Regions from separate parts of the Acidovorax sp. GW823-FHT05D11 genome, predicted to be linked through region 3. Evidence: predicted binding sites of a transcription regulator. Region 3 holds the regulator's gene; each other region holds the start of a gene.
The links. The regulator LexA, encoded in region 3, represses DNA repair genes until DNA is damaged. The targets are predictions, from matches to a motif close to ACTGTATNNNNATACAGT.
Positions count from the first base shown of each region.

Region 1: a site for LexA is predicted at 2,466-2,483, ahead of AC3RCE_RS17525 (DNA topoisomerase IV subunit B). Genes of this name have one in related genera too.
Region 2: a site for LexA is predicted at 2,590-2,607, ahead of imuA (translesion DNA synthesis-associated protein ImuA). Genes of this name have one in related genera too.
Region 4: a site for LexA is predicted at 2,699-2,716, ahead of recA (recombinase RecA). Genes of this name have one in related genera too.

Region 1 covers NZ_CM179502.1:3,807,848-3,812,471, reverse strand. Annotated here, with positions in the region: gene dapA (4-hydroxy-tetrahydrodipicolinate synthase) at 1-195, opposite strand, end outside; gene AC3RCE_RS17540 (class I SAM-dependent methyltransferase) at 226-780, opposite strand; gene AC3RCE_RS17535 (hypothetical protein) at 861-1,031, opposite strand; gene AC3RCE_RS17530 (MFS transporter) at 1,059-2,276, opposite strand; gene AC3RCE_RS17525 (DNA topoisomerase IV subunit B) at 2,517-4,502, shown strand; gene AC3RCE_RS17520 (lytic transglycosylase domain-containing protein) at 4,593-4,624, shown strand, end outside.
Region 2 covers NZ_CM179502.1:2,643,341-2,647,964, forward strand. Annotated here, with positions in the region: gene AC3RCE_RS12350 (HD-GYP domain-containing protein) at 473-1,783, shown strand; gene AC3RCE_RS12355 (IPTL-CTERM sorting domain-containing protein) at 1,850-2,470, opposite strand; gene imuA (translesion DNA synthesis-associated protein ImuA) at 2,638-3,516, shown strand; gene AC3RCE_RS12365 (DNA polymerase Y subunit UmuC family protein) at 3,479-4,624, shown strand, end outside.
Region 3 covers NZ_CM179502.1:3,019,081-3,023,704, reverse strand. Annotated here, with positions in the region: gene AC3RCE_RS14040 (branched-chain amino acid ABC transporter substrate-binding protein) at 1-11, shown strand, start outside; gene AC3RCE_RS14035 (D-2-hydroxyacid dehydrogenase family protein) at 162-1,169, opposite strand; gene AC3RCE_RS14030 (hypothetical protein) at 1,433-1,942, opposite strand; gene lexA (transcriptional repressor LexA) at 2,087-2,761, opposite strand; gene AC3RCE_RS14020 (asparaginase) at 2,845-3,801, shown strand; gene AC3RCE_RS14015 (hypothetical protein) at 3,821-4,240, shown strand; gene AC3RCE_RS14010 (DUF6152 family protein) at 4,260-4,624, shown strand, end outside.
Region 4 covers NZ_CM179502.1:5,356,875-5,361,498, reverse strand. Annotated here, with positions in the region: gene argC (N-acetyl-gamma-glutamyl-phosphate reductase) at 1-909, shown strand, start outside; gene recX (recombination regulator RecX) at 1,017-1,481, opposite strand; gene recA (recombinase RecA) at 1,565-2,638, opposite strand; gene AC3RCE_RS24745 (MarR family winged helix-turn-helix transcriptional regulator) at 2,781-3,269, shown strand; gene AC3RCE_RS24740 (Clp protease N-terminal domain-containing protein) at 3,307-3,774, opposite strand; gene AC3RCE_RS24735 (helix-turn-helix domain-containing protein) at 3,824-4,054, opposite strand; gene AC3RCE_RS24730 (LysR substrate-binding domain-containing protein) at 4,135-4,624, opposite strand, start outside.

The sequences.
Region 1 (4,624 bases), 790 kb from region 3:
GATTTCGCAGTGTTCTTCGACATTGACGGTGGGCGATTCGCCCGTGGTGCCCACCACACCGATGCAGTCGGTGCCTTCGGCGATGTGCCAGTCGATCAGTTTGCGCAGGGCCGGGTAGTCCACGCTACCGTCCTCGTGCATGGGGGTGACGAGGGCGACGATGCTGCCGGTAAGGGGGACGGAGGAAGAGGTCATGTCCGCAGTGGTAAACGGTAAAAGGGCATTCTAACTAGGCGGCATGGCCAAAAGATTCCGCGAGGGGCCGCCAGCGTGCGGGAGTTCCCGCACGGCCGTGATGCGTTGCACGAAACGGTCGGGGTTTTGCAGGAAGCCGTCCTCGTAGGCCACGGTGCGCAGCCCGGCGCAGGCGCTCAGCAATTCCCCGGGCGCCAGCAGGAATTCCGGCCGCGCAGGGCGGCCCACGGTGCCGTTGCCGTGCGCAAAGGTTTCGTAGATCAGCACGCCACCCGGTGCGACGCTCTCCACCAGGGTGGGCAGCAGGGGCCGCCACAGGTAGTTGGTGGCGACCACGGCGCCAAACCGGCGGCCCGCCAGCGGCCATGGGCCGTTCTCGATGTCGGCCAGGACGAGTTCCCCCAGCCCCTCGCAGGCGGCCAGGGCCTCGGCAGAGCGGTCCACCCCCACCACGGGGTGGCCCAGGCCATGCAGCCAGCGCAGGTGGCGCCCGGCGCCGCAGGCCACGTCGAGCACCGTGCTGCCCGGCGCGATCAGGTGGGACCAGCGGCGGACCCAGTCGGAAGCGGCTTCGTTACCGTGCATTTGCTATTGAAGATATAGCTATCAGCGCTTATTCATCAAGCGCTGGCGGCCAAAAAGACTTGAAAGTGGATGGCGCGGGCTCAGAAACACGCCCACATCTGGTCGGCCAGCATCACCATGAAGTCCGGCACCGTGTACATGCCAAACACCGCCAGGCACAGCACCACGGCAACTGTCCAGGCCAGCCAGCGCCAGGGCCGTGGCATGCCGTGGCCGGGCGAGGTCGAGGGGGCGCTGCTGGCGGTGGACATGGGGATGTTCGGATGCAAGGGCCGTGTTCAGGCGGGCTGGGCGGCGCCGCGCGGGATGGGGCTTTCCCGGACCGGCAGGTTCACCAGCCCGGCAAACACCCCCAGCGCGATGGCGATGTACCAGACGATATCGTAGCTGCCCGTGGCGTCATACAGATAGCCGCCCAGCCACACGCCCAGGAAGCTGCCGATCTGGTGGCTGAAGAACACGAAGCCGCCCAGCATCGACAGGTGCTGCACGCCAAAGATCTGCGCGATGGTGGCGTTGGTGGGCGGGATGGTGGACAGCCACAGCGTGCCCATCACGGCCGAGAACACATACACCGACAGCGGCGACAGCGGCACGAGCAGGAACACGGTGATCACCGCCGCGCGGGCAAAGTAGATGAAGGCCAGGATGAACCGCTTGGGCATGCGCTGGCCGAGGGTGCCGGCCACGTAGGTGCCCAGCACGTTGAACAGGCCGATCAGCGCCAGCGCGTAGCTGGCCACCTGGGGCGACAGGCCGTGGTCCTTCAGGTAGCTGGGCATGTGCACCCCGATGAACACCACCTGGAAGCCGCACACGAAATAACCGGCCATCAGCAGGTTGAAGCTCGGGTAGCGGAACGCCTCGCCCAGCGCCTGCACGATGGTCTGCTCGCGCTTGGGCGGCGCGGCGCCCTTGAAGCCCGGCTCCCGCAGGCCAAAGGCCAGCGGCACGATGAGCAGCACGGCCATCGACAAGGCCAGCAGCGCCTGCTGCCAACCCAGTCCGGCGATCAGCCAGCCCTCCACGGGCACCATGAGGAACTGGCCGAACGAACCTGCGGCCGCCGCCACGCCCATGGCCCAGGATCTGCGCTCCGGCGCGATCTGGCGGCCCAGCACACCGTAGATCACGGCGTAGGTGGTGCCCGCCTGCGCGGCGCCGATCAGTACGCCGGCCGTCAACGCAAACAGGGTGGTCGTGGGCGACAGCGCCATGCCCGCCAAACCCAGGCCATAGAGCACCGCGCCGCCGATGAGCACGCGGAACGCTCCGAACCGGTCTGCCGCCATGCCCGCAAAGATGCCGATCAGGCCCCAGGACAGGTTCTGGATGGCGATGGCCAGCGCGAACGACTGGCGGGTCCAGCCCATCTCCTGCGTGATGGGCAGGAGCCAGAGCCCGAACCCATGGCGGATGCCCATGGACAGGGTCACGATGGCCGCGCCGCACGCGAGCACCTGGAACATGGACAGTTTGGGAGGATTCATATGCATGCGCAGGAATGTAGCGAGATTGGGCGAAACGCGCTGATACACCGGGGACCAATACAGTTGGCAGCGGGGTTGCCGCCGGGCCTGCTGCGCGGGACCGTCCTTTGTGTTGCAACCCGCCCCCAGCCACTCTGTCTGCGGCCGCCGCCCCCGGGCCTGGGGGGCCCGGAGCACGCTGCCAGTGTTGTCATGACTGTTTTTTCATCCAGCTATTGCGCTGCTGCCGCACTACAATCCGCCGCTATGTCTGCCAAACCGTCTTCCGTGTCCACCAGTAGTGACTATTCCGAAGGGTCGATCCGCGTGCTCAAGGGCCTGGAGCCCGTCAAGCAGCGCCCGGGCATGTACACCCGCACCGACAACCCCCTGCACATCATCCAGGAGGTGCTGGACAACGCCGCCGACGAGGCGCTGGCCGGCCATGGCAAGAAGATCAAGGTCACGCTGCACGCCGACGGCTCGGTGAGCATCGAGGACGACGGGCGCGGCATCCCCTTCGGCATGCACCCCGAGGAAAACGCGCCGGTGATCGAGCTGGTCTTCACCCGCCTGCACGCGGGCGGCAAGTTCGACAAGGGCAAGGGCGGTGCCTACAGCTTCTCGGGCGGCCTGCACGGCGTGGGCGTGAGCGTGACCAACGCGCTGGCCACCCGTCTGGAAGTGAGCAGCCACCGCGAAGGCAAGGTCGCCCGGCTGGTGTTTTCGGCCGGCGACGTGGTCGAGCCCCTGGTGACCCGCGCGCTGGAAGCCGGCGAGCGCAAGCAGGGCACGACCGTGCGCGCCTGGCCTGATGCCAAGTATTTCGAGTCGAGCGCGCTGCCCATGGGCGAGCTCACCCACCTGTTGCGCAGCAAGGCGGTGCTGATGCCCGGCGTGTCGGTGACCCTGGTCAACGAGAAGACGCGCGACACCCAGACCTGGCAGTACAAGGGCGGCCTGCGCGACTACCTGATGCAGACGCTCAGTGGCGACCCGGTGATCCCGCTCTTCGAGGGCGAGGGCTTTGCCGACCGCAACAACGAGAGTTTTGCCGAGGGCGAGGGCGCCTCCTGGTGCGTGGCCTTCACCGAAGACGGCCAGCCCATGCGCGAGAGCTACGTCAACCTGATTCCCACCAGCGCCGGCGGCACGCACGAAAGCGGCCTGCGCGACGGCCTGTTCAACGCCGTCAAGAGCTTCATCGAGCTGCACAGCCTGCTGCCCAAGGGCGTCAAGCTGCTGCCCGAAGACGTGTTCGCCCGTGCCAGCTACGTGCTCTCGGCCAAGGTGCTCGATCCTCAGTTCCAGGGCCAGATCAAGGAGCGGCTGAACTCGCGCGACGCGGTGCGCCTGGTCAGCGGCTTCGTGCGCCCGGCGCTGGAGCTCTGGCTCAACCAGCACGTGGACTACGGCAAGAAGCTGGCAGAACTCGCCATCAAGGCCGCGCAGACGCGCCAGAAGGCCGGCCAGAAGGTCGAAAAGCGCAAGGGCTCGGGCGTGGCCGTGCTGCCCGGCAAGCTCACCGACTGCGAAAGCCGCGACATCGCACACAACGAAGTCTTCCTGGTCGAGGGCGACTCCGCCGGCGGCAGCGCCAAGATGGGCCGCGACAAGGAAAGCCAGGCCATCCTGCCGCTGCGCGGCAAGGTGCTCAACACCTGGGAGGTGGAGCGCGACCGCCTGTTCGCCAACAACGAGATCCACGACATCTCGGTGGCCATCGGCGTGGACCCGCACGGCCCGAACGACACGCCCGACCTCACGGGCCTGCGCTATGGCAAGGTCTGCATCCTGTCGGACGCCGATGTGGACGGCTCGCACATCCAGGTGCTGCTGCTCACGCTGTTCTTCCGCCACTTCCCCAAGCTCATCGAGACCGGCCACATCTACGTGGCGCGCCCCCCGCTGTTCCGCGTGGACGTGCCCGCCCGCGGCAAGAAGCCCGCCGCCAAGATGTATGCGCTGGACGACGGCGAGCTCACCGCCATCCTCGACAAGTGCGCCAAGGACGGCGTGGCCCGCGAGAAGTGCCAGATCAGCCGCTTCAAGGGCCTGGGCGAGATGAACGCCGAGCAGCTGTGGGAAACCACGCTCAACCCCGACACCCGCCGCCTGCTGCCGGTGCAGCTGGGCGACATGGACTTCGCCGCCACCGAAGGCCTGATCACCAAGCTCATGGGCAAGGGCGAGGCGGCCTCGCGGCGCGAGCTGATGGAACTGCACGGCGATGCGGTCGAGATCGACATCTGACCGGACCCGCCACCCACGGTGTCTGTGATGAAGAATCCACACAAAAACAGGCTCTTGCGCTTGTATTTATTGGGCTTGCTGCTATGTTTTATGCAGCAATCGGCCCAGGCGGACCTGTGGGC
Region 2 (4,624 bases), 380 kb from region 3:
ATGAAATCCTTCAGGAAGAAAAAAGCGTCTCAAAAAAGCCGGGACAAAAACCATTTCTGAACCGGGTTCGGTGAGTCGCCTTGCGGGTTCGGCTCATCGATGGGATGAACTGTACGTGGATGGGGCGCGAAGAAAAACCACCGGGTCGCAAACTAACTGTTCCGGTATTGGAAACAATGAGGGTGTGAGCAGGCAGGGTTTACCCATATTTTTGTGGCAGCAATGGGGTTTTAGCGCCTCGAATCCTGGCGAGTAGGGCGTTTTTCAGGAACGATGGGAAACCGGGGCAATGCCCATGCCAAGGACGGCTGGCGCGAGTTCCGCCTACGTGGCGCCCCCAGGATTGCGCCCGGCATCCGCGTACTGCCGCCAGGCGCTTGATCTGCATCAAGGTACCGCATGCCCAAGGCGGCCGGGGCGATACACAGGGAGGGAACGTCATATAGTCCAAGGTAACCCTTTGTGTTCTTGCATGACAGACTCTCTTGTACCTGCGGGCATCGACACCGCGGACAGCCCCCACTACCTGCGCGCGTTGACCGACATGGCCGATCGGCGCATGGTGGTCGCTGACGCCGCCATCTATACCGACAACGGCATCAAGCTGGTCGAGAAGGGGGCCCGCATCGATGGCCGCCTGTACGACCGCCTGGTGCAGCACAAGCTGCGCGAGCCGATTGACCGGCACCTGTCCATCGACAATCCCGTGGATGTGCCTGCCTTGCTGGCTGCGGGCCAGGCCTTGGTGGAGCGGGAGGTGCTGCCCCGGCTGCTGGCCGAAACGCTGGGTTCGGCTGCCCGGCTGCTGGCGCCGCTGCGCTCGCTGCCCTTGCCTCCCTCCATGGCCTGCAAACTCACCGTGATGCGTGAGCAGCGGCCTGAACTTTTCCAGCACAGCCTGCAGATGATGACCGTGGCCGTGTTTCTGGCCATCAAGAGCGAGCTGGGCGAGCGCGACTGCGCCAACCTCGCCGCCGCAGCCTTGCTGCACGACCTGGGCGTGCTGCACATGGACCCGGCCTGGAGCGATCCCGACCACAAGGTCGTTGGCGTGCAGCGCAAGCACCTGGTGGCGCACCCCATCACCGCCATGCTCATGATCCGCGACACCCAGGCCTACCCCCGGCCGGTGGAGGTGGCGGTGCTGGAACACCACGAGCGCATGGACGGCAGCGGCTATCCGCGCGGGCTGGCGGGTGCGGATATCTCGGTGCTGGGCCGCATCCTGCTGCTGGCCGAAGTGGTGGCTGCGTTCTACGAGAAATACGACGACATGCCCGCGCAGCGCCTGTCACTGGTGCTGCGGCTGAACCATCGCAAGTTCCCATCGGCGCTGGTGGCGCATCTCCTGCCCCTGCTGCAGGAGGAGGTCGCCCGCGACTCCGCGCTCATGCCCCTGGGCAACGATGCCCCACGCCAGATGGACCTTCTCGCCGAAGCCTTTGCCTGCTGGGACCAGCTCAAGGCCGCATTGCCCCCCGGAACCAGCGCGAAGACGCTGCCGGGGAGCGCCCTCGCATTTGTCGATGCCCGCCTGCTGGCCCTTCAGAAAGCCCTGACGGAAGCTGGTTCGCACCCCCAGCAGCAGGGCGAGTTCATGGCGCAGCTGCGGGGCGACACCATGGGCATGGCCGAAGTGGCCCTGGTGGGGCGCGAGGCGCTGTGGCAGCTCCAGAGCATCCTGAATGCCAGCCACCGCCGTTGGCCGCAACTGGCGCAGCGCGCCACGCCCGCGGATGGGGCGGTGGCGGATTGGTGTGATTGGGCCCTCCGAAAGCTCTGAGAACCTGTTCAGGATCTTTTCGGGGGCGCGCAAGCGTCTTGCCGGGGCCCGTGAGTCAACGTGTTTTCAGGCCGCCTTGTTGCGGCGCCGCAGGAGGCGATGGCGCATCGCCCATCCCGCCATGAGGGCCGAGAGGATCGCCAGGCCCCATTCGGACAGCGTTGGAATGGAAGCCGGGGCGGCGGGTGGCGCGATGCCCACGTGGACCGTGAACGAATCGGCGGTGGGGCCCGCGCCCCAGGTCCAGGTGTAGGAGCCTGGCGTGAGCCCCAGGCTGGCCAGCGAGGTCCCCGTCCACGTGGCCGAGGAAGCGAGCGCCGATCCGGAGACGTAGCCCAGGGGGGCGAAGACAAATCCCGGTGCCATCATGCCGTCCAGTCCCACCATGTCGCCCGACGATGTATCGGCGAGGACAGGGCCTCCCGCCCCCAGCATGGGAGGCCCGGAGACGCCCATGTAGGCCTCCACCGTCCCGGCCGTGCCGGTGAAAATCAGCGCAGCCGAGGGGATGACCACGGAGAAAAGAGGCCCGTTGCCGGCCGGGGTGAGGGCTGCCATGTTCATGCGGCCGCTGCCGCTGGCGACCACATTGCCGCCACTTTCGAAAACGTAGACCGCATAGGCGGCGAACGTGTTGCCCGACAGGAGAAGCAGCAGGGCGACTGCTGCCGACTGGATTGCCTTCATTGAACGACTCCCTCTGTTTCCTTTTGCGGTCCATTGTAGGGAGCGCGGCGTGTGCCGCCCAGCTCTGAATGGCAGGGCCTTCCCGGGCCTTTCCGAGGTTTTCATGCTGTTGGCAAAATACTGGTTATATTTACAGTATTAGTGTTTTCGGACCCTCTCTTCCCACCATGCCTGCGCAACGCCACTCCCTGCGGGTTGTCGCCTCCGATCTGCCATCTGCCGTGCCTGGCGTCTGGCACGCGGACGGGCTGGTGGGCACGGGCCAGCACCAGGCGCAACCCACGGGGTATGCGCTGCTGGATGCGCAGCTACCGGGTGGAGGGTGGCCTGTCGGGGCGCTGAGCGAGGTGTTGCAGCCCTTGGCGGGCCTGCATGAATGGCAGCTGGTGCTGCCCGCCCTGGCCCAGGCCACGGCCGCGCGGCATGGGGCCGTGGTCGTGGTGGCGCCCCCGTGCGAGCCTTTTGGCCCGGCGCTCCAGGCCCAGGGGCTGCCCCCCGGGCGGCTGGGCCTGGTGCGGGCGGATACGGCCATGTCGGCGCTGTGGGCCGCCGAGCAGGCGCTGCGGTGCCGGGATGTGCTGGCCGTCATGGCCTGGCTGCCGCAGGCACAGCCGGCGGCCTTGCGCCGGCTGCAGCTGGCCGCGGCCCAGCAACAGCAGCTGCTGTGGGTGTTTCGGCCCGTCAGCGCGGCCCCCCAGGCGTCGCCAGCCTTGCTGCGGCTGCAAGTCCAGGGCATGCCCATGCCCGCGGGCACGCCCGTGTTCCCCGGGATGCAGGTGCACATTCTCAAGCGCCGGGGGCCGCCCCTGGCGCAGGGGCTGCCATTGCCCGGATGCCACCTTCTGCTGGCGCAGGTGCTGGCGGCGCAGGCCGAACGGCGGCGTGCTGCCCAGGCCGCGGCGGTGGGCATGATGGAGGAAGGCCGGGGCGCATTGGCCGTTGCACTCCCCGCCGGGGGCGCCGTGCCGCGTCGGGCGCCCGCGCCCGCATCGCCAGGGGGGAGGGGGCATGCACTGGATCGCGCTGCCATGGCCACGGCCGGATGAGGGGGAGGGCGGTTCCACGGCGCTGGCAGGAGCCGCCGTGGCGATGGAGCCGTCGGCGGGCTGGTGGGCGCTGCGTTTTACACCGCGCGTGGCGCTGGTGGACGATGAGGCCGTGCTGCTGGAAGTGTCCTCCACCGAACGGCTTTGGGGCGGGCGCGATGTCTTGCTGGCGCAGGTGCTGCAGGCCTGGGCCGTGGCGGCTTCCACCTCGGGCGGGCAAGGAGAGCCTGTTTTTTCTGAAGGAAGCAGGCCCTGTGCGCAGCCGCCGTGGGGCTGCGGCCCCACGGCGCTGGTGGCGCACGGCTTTCTGAGGCTGGCCCTGGCGGGCCGGGCGCCGCCTGCGCAGGGGCCGCCAGGGCTGCCCTTGCATGCGCTGACCGCCTTGCGCCCGCATGTGGCAAGCCTGGAGCGCATGGGCTGCCGCACCTGGGGGGCGCTGCGTGCGCTGCCGCGCCCGGGGGTCTCGCGGCGTTTTGGCGCGGGGGTGCTGCGGGCCCTGGACCAGGCCTTTGGCGATGCCCCCGAAGCGCATGCGTGGCTGGAACTGCCCGAACAGTTCGCGCTGACCCTGGAGCTGCCCGCGCTGGCGGCGTCGGCCGATGCGCTGCTCTGGAGCGCCCACCGTGGCATCGCGGCCCTGCATGGCTGGCTGCAGGCACGCCAGCAAGGTGTGCTGGGGCTGGAGCTGGCGTGGCGCCACGACCTGCGGCGCATCGACGGCGTGGTGATCGCGCCCGTGCAGGCGCTGCAGGTGCGCACGGCGCAGGCCACGCAGGACATGGCGCATCTGCGGCGGCTCCTGGCGGAAAACCTGGCGCGGACCACGCTGGCCGCGCCAGCGAACCAGATCACGCTGCGCCTGCTGGATGCGGCCCCGCTGGCGCACCGCAGCGCCAGCCTCCTGCCGCCGGATGGCCGTGGGGGCAGCGACCCGGGCCTGCCGGGTGGCGTGCAAGGCGAGGCCTTGCACCAGCTGCTCGAGCGCCTGTCCGCCCGGCTGGGGGCCGAGCATGTGCAGGCGCCGGTGCTGCAGGCCGACCACCGCCCCGAGCGCATGCAGCAGTGGCGCCCGGCGGCCGAGGTGCTGCGCGTGGCGGCGCCCCCCGCC
Region 3 (4,624 bases):
CCCCGCTGTAATTAGTCAGCGCGGTACCGCGCTGCAGGGCCCCTGTGCCCTGCAGGGCCCCTGTGCCCTGCAGGGCTCAAAAAAGGCTTCCCTCGGGAAGCCTTTTTTATTGGGCGCCCGCCCCGCCGATGGCGCAAGCGGCCCGGTTGTTGGCCTGCTGGCTAGCGCCTTACCTGAAGCGAGCCTGGATTCACGATATTGGTGGGTGTGCCCTTGATGAAATTCACCACGTTGTCGAATGCCGCGCCAAAGTACAGCTCATAGCTGTCCTGCTCGACATAGCCAATGTGGGGCGTGCAGATGCAATTCTCCAGCCGCAGCAAGGCGTGGCCCTGAAGGATGGGTTCGCTCTCGAACACATCGACCGCCGCCATGCCGGGACGGCCCCGGTTCAACGCTGCGATCAGCGCGTCGGGCTCGATCAATTCGGCCCGCGACGTGTTGACGAGAAGGGAGGTGGGCTTCATGCAAGACAGGTCTTCCAGCGAGACGATGCCGCGCGTTTCATCGTTGAGGCGCAGGTGCAGCGAGATCACGTCACACTGCGAGAAGAACTCCTCGCGCGTGGTCGCGGCCTGGTAGCCGTCCGTCAAGGCCTGGGCGCGGGACGCCTCGCGGCCCCAGATACGCACGTTCATGCCGAAAGCGCGTCCGTAGCCAGCCACGAGCTGTCCGATGCGGCCATATCCCCAGATGCCCAGCGTTTTGCCGCGCAGCACGTTGCCAAGGCCGAAGTTGGCGGGCATGGATGCGGTCTTCAGCCCCGACTGCTGCCAGGCGCCGTGCTTGAGGTTGGCGATGTACTGCGGCAGCCTGCGCATGGCTGCCATCACGAGGGCCCAGGTCAGTTCGGCCGGGGCCACCGGGGACCCTATGCCCTCGGCCACGGCAATGCCCCGCTCCGTGCACGCCGTCACGTCGATGTGACTGCCGATCTTGCCGGTTTGCGCGATCAGTTTGAGGCGGGGAAGCTTTTCCACCAGTTGGCGCGTGATCTGTGTGCGCTCCCGCACCAGAACGATGATGTCGGCATCCTTCAGGCGGACAGAAAGCTGCCCAAGTCCTTTGACGGTGTTGGTGTAGACCTTGGCGGTGTACGCGTCGAGCCGGGATGCGCAGTGCAGCTTGCGGACTGCGTCCTGGTAGTCGTCGAGAATCACAATGTTCATCCCGATATTGTGCCTTGGTGGCGCCACCGGCATTCACCGGGCCGCCGTCCTGGGGCATCAAAGTACGGGGCTTTTGGTGACGGAGTGTTGGCGCATCCCGCAAAACGCTGCCGCCCATGGCAGGACGTGGCGGGGCCGTGCCATCGCTCCCCGGCCGTTTTTCTCACGCCCGCAGATCCATCTCTTTCGAGAAGGAACGCCACACGCCAACGAGGACCGTGCCGTTGGCGCCGTTGGCCCGTGATGAAGGAAGTATCTTGGTCTCAAGAGGCCTGCAGGGCTCCCTCGCAGGCCACCATGCGGTCCAGTTCCGCGCACACGTCGGCCATCCTGCCGGCGATCACCAGCCGGCCCGTGCCGGGGGCTGAGATCCTGCGCAAGACCTTGGCGGTCCGGCGGCCCGATCCATCGGTGGGCCGCGGCGCGGCGCAGGCGCTGCGGCTTCCTGCGGGCGGTACCGGCATCGCGGGCGGTGCTCTGCGGGTGCCGGCCTGCCGCCCGGGGCCTTCGGCGGGGGGCGTCTGGGGCGTGTTGACCGTGAAGGGCCAGTTGCCGCGCAGCGGACGTGGGCCAGGGAGACCCTGCGGGCGGTGGATGCTCCTGGAGCCGGCCGTGCCCCGGCCGTCGCTGCGGTCCGTGTCATCATGGTGGGAACGGGGTGGGGGCGAACTTGCCGCAGACGGCACCGCGAGCGCGGCGGTCGAGTGAAACCAGCGCGTCAGCGAGCGCAGCGGCATGGACAAGGTGGAAAAGGTGATCAAGGCAATTCCCATGTGAAAACTCCGAAGGTCGGGGGTTGGACATAGGCAGGATTGCAAATTGAACCCGCACCGCAGGGCTGGCGTGCCGGTTTGCCCGGCACACCAAACGCCCGCCACCTGCAATGCGGTAGTGAATGGACCAGCAGCCGGGACCGGCTACATCAGCATGGTGTTGCGAATGAGGCCTACCGCGAGACCTTCGATTTCGAAAGGTTCGCCAGGCTGTACCACGATGACCGGGTAGTCCGGGTTTTCAGGCAGCAACTCGATGGCCGTGGCGGTGCGCCGCAGGCGCTTGACCGTCACGTCGTCTCCCAGGCGGGCCACGATGATCTGGCCGTTGCGCGCCTCGCGGGTGGACTGCACGGCCAGCAGGTCGCCGTCCATGATGCCGGCATCGCGCATGGACATGCCACGCACCTTGAGCAGGTAGTCGGGCTTGTGCTGGAACAGGCTGTTTTCCACGCTGTAGGTCTGGTCGACGTGTTCCTGCGCGAGAATGGGCGAACCCGCCGCCACCCGCCCCACCAGGGGCAGGACCAGCTGGGAGAGCCCGGGAATGGGCAGGTGGAACTGGCTGCCGCGCGCTGCATTGATGGAGCGCAGCGTGTCGCTGCGCAACCGGATGCCCCGCGATGTGCCGCTCACCAGTTCGATCACGCCCTTGCGTGCGAGGGCCTGCAGATGTTCTTCTGCCGCATTGGCCGACTTGAAGCCCAGTTCAGCCGCGATTTCGGCGCGGGTGGGAGGCGCCCCTGTGCGTGCAATGGCGGTCTGGATGAGGTCCAGGATCTGTTGCTGGCGGGCCGTGAGTTTCGGGTTGTCGAGCATGGTGGTTTCCGGTGGAGGCGGCTACAGTGAAGGACAACTGTTTTTTAATCCAGTAACTGTATTTTTCACCAGTTTTTCGGAGTATGCAAGTGAGTGGGCAAAAAATTGTGGTTTTGGGCACTGGAGGAACCATTGCCGGCACGTCGGCACAGGCGGGTGACAACATCGGGTACACCGCCGCGCAGGTCGGGGTGGAGCAGCTGCTGGCAGCGGTCCCCGGATTGCAGGAGGCGGCCGGTGGCATGCTCGTGGCGGAGCAGGTGGCTCAGATCGACAGCAAGGACATGGATGGCGGGGTGTGGCAGGCCCTGGCGCTGCGCTGCGCCCACCACCTCCAGGATGCTTCCGTGCGCGGGGTGGTCATCACCCACGGCACCGATACGCTGGAGGAGACGGCCTGGTTCCTGAACCAGGTGCTGGATACCCGGCTGAAACCCGTGGTGCTGACCTGCGCCATGCGCCCGGCCACGGCGCTCACGCCCGACGGGCCGCAAAATCTCCTGGATGCCGTGGCGGTCGCGGTGGCTGCGGGTGCCCGCGGCGTGCTCGCAGTGGCCGCTGGCGAGGTCCACGGCGCACAGCAGGTCCAGAAGGTGCATCCGTACCGTGTCCATGCGCTCAGTTCGGGCGAGGCCGGGCCTTTGGGGTGGGTGGAGGAGGGCGCCATTCGCCTTGCGCAGGATTGGCCGATACCGCCCGCCAAGCATGCGTGGGGTGCTCTGCAAAATATAGCAAATGCAGCGGCCTGGCCCCGCGTGGAGGTGATCATGAGCCACGCGGGCGCCACGGGCGCCATGGTGGATGCGCTGGTGCGTGACGGCGTCCAGGGGCTGGTGGTGGCATGCACCGGCAACGGCACCATCCACCACCTTCTGGAAGCCGCATTGCTGCGCGCGCAGGAGGTGGGCGTGCGGGTGGTCCGGTCCACGCGCTGCGCCGAGGGGCGGGTGCTGCCCAAGCCTGGTGACGTGCTGCCTGATTCCGGCGGGCTGCCGCCCCTGAAGGCCCGGATCTCGCTGATGCTGGACCTGATGCGCTGAGCGCGAAGGCTGTCCGGTGTTGTTTGCAGCCCTCAAGACACACGCCTGGGCCTACCCGGCGCTGGAAGTGGTGCACATCGTTGGCATTGCCCTGCTGCTGGGCAACCTGGTGCTGCTGGAGTTGCGCGTGTTTGGCCGGGGGGCGGCGCTGCCCGTCAAGGACCTTGCGCGGCTCAGCCTGTCGCTGGCATTGTGTGGCTTTGGCCTGGCGGCGGCATCGGGCCTGCTGATGTTTGCCACCCAGCCTTCCGAGCTGCTCGCCAGCCGCGCATTCACCTTGAAGATGCTGCTGTTAATGCTTGCGGGCTGCAACGCCGCGTGGTTCCATGGGCGTGGATCGCTGGCGCGCCTGGACGCCCTGGCCCGGGTGCAGATGCTGGCGTCCACGCTGATCTGGCTGGCCGTGGTGGTCTGTGGCCGCTGGATCGCCTATCTGTGACCTGACAAGGAGAGAACCGATGAGTCTGCAACGCCGCCGCCTGCTCCTGGCCACTGCGATGGTTCCGCTCTGGGCGCGCGCCCACCATGGCTGGAGCAGTTTTGATGCCGAGCGCCCCATCTATCTGGAAGGCACGGTGCGCAAGGTGCGCTGGCAAAACCCCCATGCCGAGCTGGAGCTGGAGCTTCCCGCGCAGTTGCGGCTTCCCGCGGACCTGGCGCAGCGCGCGGTGCCCGCCCAGGCCTCGCCCGTGGACGGCAAGGCCTTGCTGGCCAAGGCGGTGCTGCCCACCCGCAAGGACCGCCGCTGGGAGATCGAGCTGGCGCCCCTGACACGCATGCAGGCCTGGCAGGTGCAGGAGATCAAGCCCTGCACGGACCTGTC
Region 4 (4,624 bases), 2.3 Mb from region 3:
GAAGCCGGCACCACGGGCCTGCAGATCCGTGAGCGCCTGCAGGCCATGCCGCAGATCGAGCTGGTCAGCATCGCGCCCGAGTTGCGCAAGGACCCTGCCGCGAAACGCGACCTGATTGCCGGCGTGGATCTGGTGATCCTGTGCCTGCACGACGATGCTGCGCGTGACACCGTGGCGACGGTGGACGAGATTGCCCGGAGCACGGGCCGCAAGGTCAAGGTGATCGACGCCAGCACGGCCCACCGCACGGCGCCCGGCTGGGTGTTCGGCTTTCCCGAGCTGGCCGCCGGCCAGCGCGGAGCGGTCGCGCAGGCGGACCGCGTGGCCAATCCCGGCTGCTATGCCACCGGTGCGATTGCGCTGCTGCGCCCGCTGGTGGATGCGGGCCTGGTGCCCCCGGACTTCCCGCTCGCCCTGCCCTCGGTCAGCGGCTACTCGGGCGGCGGCCGGACCATGATCGAGGCCTATGAGGCCGGCACGGCGCCGTTGTTCGAGGCCTATGCGCTCACGCTGCAGCACAAGCACCTGCCCGAAATCATGCGTTACACGGGCATCACCCGCCGGCCCATCTTCGTGCCGTCGGTAGGCAACTTCCGCCAGGGCATGCTGGTGCAGCTGCCGCTGCATCTGGACCTGCTGCCCGGCGCGCCCAATGCGGCCGATTTGCACGACGCGCTGGCGGCGCATTACGCCAGGAGCAATACGCCCGAGCAGTGGGTCAGCGTGCTGCCCGCCACGGCCGACGGCAAGCTGGATGCGACCGCGCTGAACGACACCAACAAGCTGGAGCTGCGCGTGTTCGCCAACGAAGAGTACCGGCACGCCGTGCTGATCGCGCGCCTGGACAACCTGGGCAAAGGCGCCAGCGGCGCGGCCGTGCAGAACCTGCAGCTGATGCTGGGCCTCTGACGGCGGAGATAGGTGTGGGGACAACAGGCGGCTCTGGAGCGTGGCCGCCTGTGCTGTCTTCTGGGTCCCGGGGCCTTGGGGCGCCGCCCCTGCCCGCGTGACCGGCCCTAGATCTCGCCCTGGATTTCCGGCGCTTCGCCACGCACGACGCGCCGGGTGATCTCGCCCGAAAACCCGCGTGCGGTCAGAAAGCGGACTTGCCGCGCACGTTGCTGCGCATCGTCCGCCACGGCGCCAAACTTGCGCAGCCACAGTGCATGGGCGCGTGCCCATTCGCTGCCTTTGAGTTGGTTGAGGGCGTGCTGAACCGCCTCGGGGCCGATGCCCTTGGCGTGCAGCTCCTGCCGTATGCGCTGGGAACCCAGGCGGCCCGCGCGCTGGTGCAGCACGGATTCCACCACCCGGGCCTCGCTGATGAAGTCGCGCGCCTGCAGGTCTTCCAGCAGGGCCTGCAGGTCGTCGCCCTCCTGCACATGCGGCGCGAGCTTGCGCTGCAGTTCAGCGAGCGAGTGCTCGCGCTGGCTCAGCAGCCGCAGCGCCCGCCCCTTGAGCGAGAGCGTGGTGAACCCCATGGCCTCTTCTTTGCTTTCAATTCAATAGCTGCCAGCGCTTGTCAATCAAGCGCTGGAAGGCAATCTGGCTTGAATTGTGGCGGTCATTCGGCCGCGGCGGCAGGGGCCTGCAGCGCGTCGGGCAGCAGCGCAATGCCCAGGCCCTCGCGCACCTTGTTCTCGATCTCGCGGGCCAGGTCGGGGTTCTCGCGCAGGAACTCGCGCGCGTTGTCGCGGCCCTGGCCGATCTTCTCGCCGTTGTAGGCGTACCAGGCGCCCGACTTCTCCACGATCTTGGCGGTCACGCCCATGTCGATGATCTCGCCCTCGCGGCTGATGCCCTCGCCGAACAGGATGTCGAACTCGGCCGTCTTGAACGGCGGCGACACCTTGTTCTTGACCACCTTGACCTTGGTTTCGTTGCCGATGGCCTCGTCGCCCTTCTTGATGGTGCCGGTGCGGCGGATGTCCAGGCGCACCGAGGCGTAGAACTTGAGCGCGTTGCCGCCGGTGGTGGTTTCGGGGCTGCCGAACATCACGCCGATCTTCATGCGGATCTGGTTGATGAAGATGACCATGCAATTGGTCTTCTTGATCGTGGCCGTGAGCTTGCGCAGCGCCTGGCTCATGAGACGGGCCTGCAGGCCGGGCAGGGCGTCGCCCATCTCGCCTTCGATTTCGGCCTTGGGCGTGAGCGCGGCCACCGAGTCGATGACGATCAGGTCCACGGCGCCCGAGCGCACCAGACTGTCCACGATTTCAAGGGCCTGCTCGCCGGTGTCGGGCTGGCTGATCAGCAGGTCGGACAGCTGCACGCCGAGCTTCTGGGCGTATTGCACATCCAGGGCATGTTCCGCGTCCACGAACGCGCAGGTGCCGCCCTGTTTTTGCATCTCGGCAATCACCTGCAGCGTGAGCGTGGTCTTGCCCGAGGATTCCGGGCCGTAGATCTCGACCACGCGGCCGCGCGGCAAGCCGCCCACGCCCAGGGCGATGTCCAGGCCCAGCGAGCCGGTGGAGACCACCTGGATGTCCTCGATCACCTCGCCTTCGCCCAGGCGCATGATCGTGCCCTTGCCGAATTGCTTCTCGATCTGGGCGAGCGCGGCGGCCAGGGCCTTGGCCTTTTCGGTGTTCACGGGCAATGCGGGGTTGGTGCCTTTGACTGCGACGTCCATGAGAAAACTCCTTGAGAAACAATGGGTTGGGTGCCTGCACCGCTCTGCGGTTAATCACAGGCTGGATGCTTGAACAGTAGTTTATGCGAGCCGTCGCGGGGCATTCAAGCACAATTTAGTCAGTTTGCCTGACAATGTGTGAATGCCTGATATGCCTCTTCCTTCACCCGCCGAAGACGGCTGGCGCCAGACCCACCTGGGCCGCCTGTTCGGCCACGCCATGCGGCGCTTCGACGCGCGCGTGCTGCAGCTCATGGCGCACAACGTGGAGGTGCCGCTGGCGCTGTCCAACCTCGCGGCGCGCGACCAGGTGAGCGCCGCCCACGTGCACATCACGCGCCACCTGGCGCTGCAGGGCGACCGGCTGACCGACCTGGCCCAGCGCGCGGGCATGACCAAGCAGGCGATGGCCAACCTGGTGGACCAGTGCGAGGCCTGGGGCCTGGTCACGCGCGAGGCCGATCCGCTGGATGCGCGTGCGCGCCGCGTGTGCTTCACGCCCACGGGCCTGGCTTGGCTGCAGGCGTTTCGCGATGCCGTCGCGCAGGCCGAGGCGGAGTTCCGGGCGGAGGTGGGCAACGACGTGGCCACCGTGGTGGCGATCGGGCTGGAGGCCTATGCGGGCGGCTAGGCCGCCGCACGGTCATCCTGGCGCCCAAGGGGGGGCTTCAGACGCGCGGGGCGCTCTCCTGCCGCGCGGCGTGGCTCAGCGCGTGGGGGTCCAGCCGCAGCGCGCGCAATGCCCGCGCCGCCACGCCCTGCGGCGTGGCCGCGATCAGTGCCACCACGTGCGCACCCAGCAAGGGGCCGGGCTGGCCCTTGCGGGCCTCCGCCAGTGCCTGGATGAGGCCCTCACCGGAGGGCTGCGCGCGGTAGATCCCGGCCTGCGGCGCACAGGGTGCGGCGGGCGGCATTTCGGCATCAATACCGATCTGCGCCAGCGCATCGCGGTACTGCTGTTCGATCGCGGCGGGCAGGGCGTCCGGGTCCGCGCCAACGCGCGCGAAAGCGCGGCGCGCGGAGCCGTCGGGCAGCTCGATGGCGGCCAGCAGGAAGTGCTCAGCGCCCGGTTGCGGCTGGCCCCGTGCGCGGGCGTGGTGCTCGGCGCGCGTGCACAGCCGGCGCAGAGTGCGCATGTCGTTAGGCGCTGGCGGATGTGTTGCAGCATGGGGAGGAGTCCTTCCATCATCCAGGGGGGGCGGGGCGCGTGGCCTGGGGAGAGAGCCGCTTGTGCGCCGCCTGCTTGCTGACGCCCAGGGCCTGGGCAATCTGCGCCCACGACCAGCCCTGCTTCAGGGCTGTGGCCACGGCCGCCGCCTCCAGCCGGTCGGCCATCAGGCGCAAGGCCACCACGGCGGCCAGCGCGGCTTCGGGGTCGTCGTGCGGGGGCAGCTGCAGGGGCGGTGGGGTCGGCATTCGTCAACTGTAGTTGACGGAACTCATATCGTCAACAAGGGTTGACGACAGGGCCGGGAGCCTGGCCCGGGGGCGGGCCCTCAGGGCGCCGGCCCGGTGCCAGCCGCGGCGCCCGTGGGCGGGGGCGCCGCGCCTGCGGGCTCCGCGCAGGCCAGCAACCACTGCCGGAAGCACTGCAGCGCATGCAGCTGCGTGCGGCCTTCGGGGTAGCAGAGCCAGTAGCCCACCTCGCTCTGGTAGCCCCCGCGCTGGACGGCGGCGGCCAGCGGCTCGCGCACCAGGCCGGCGGTGATCTCGTCCTGCACCAGGCAGCGCGGCACCAGGGCCAGGCCCATGCCGGCCATCACCGCGCGGATCATGGTCTGGAACTGGTCGAACTGCGGGCCGGCCAGCGGGTCGAGCTGGCCCTGTACCCCGTGCGTCTCGCTCCAGCGCAGCCAGGCCTCGGGCACGGTCACATGGCGCAGCAGCGCGTAGCGCGCCACGTCGCGCGGGGTGTGGATGGGCCAGTCCGCCACCTTGGCGCGCGGCGCGATCAGGGCCACGTCGTTGCCCGTGATGTAGTGGGCG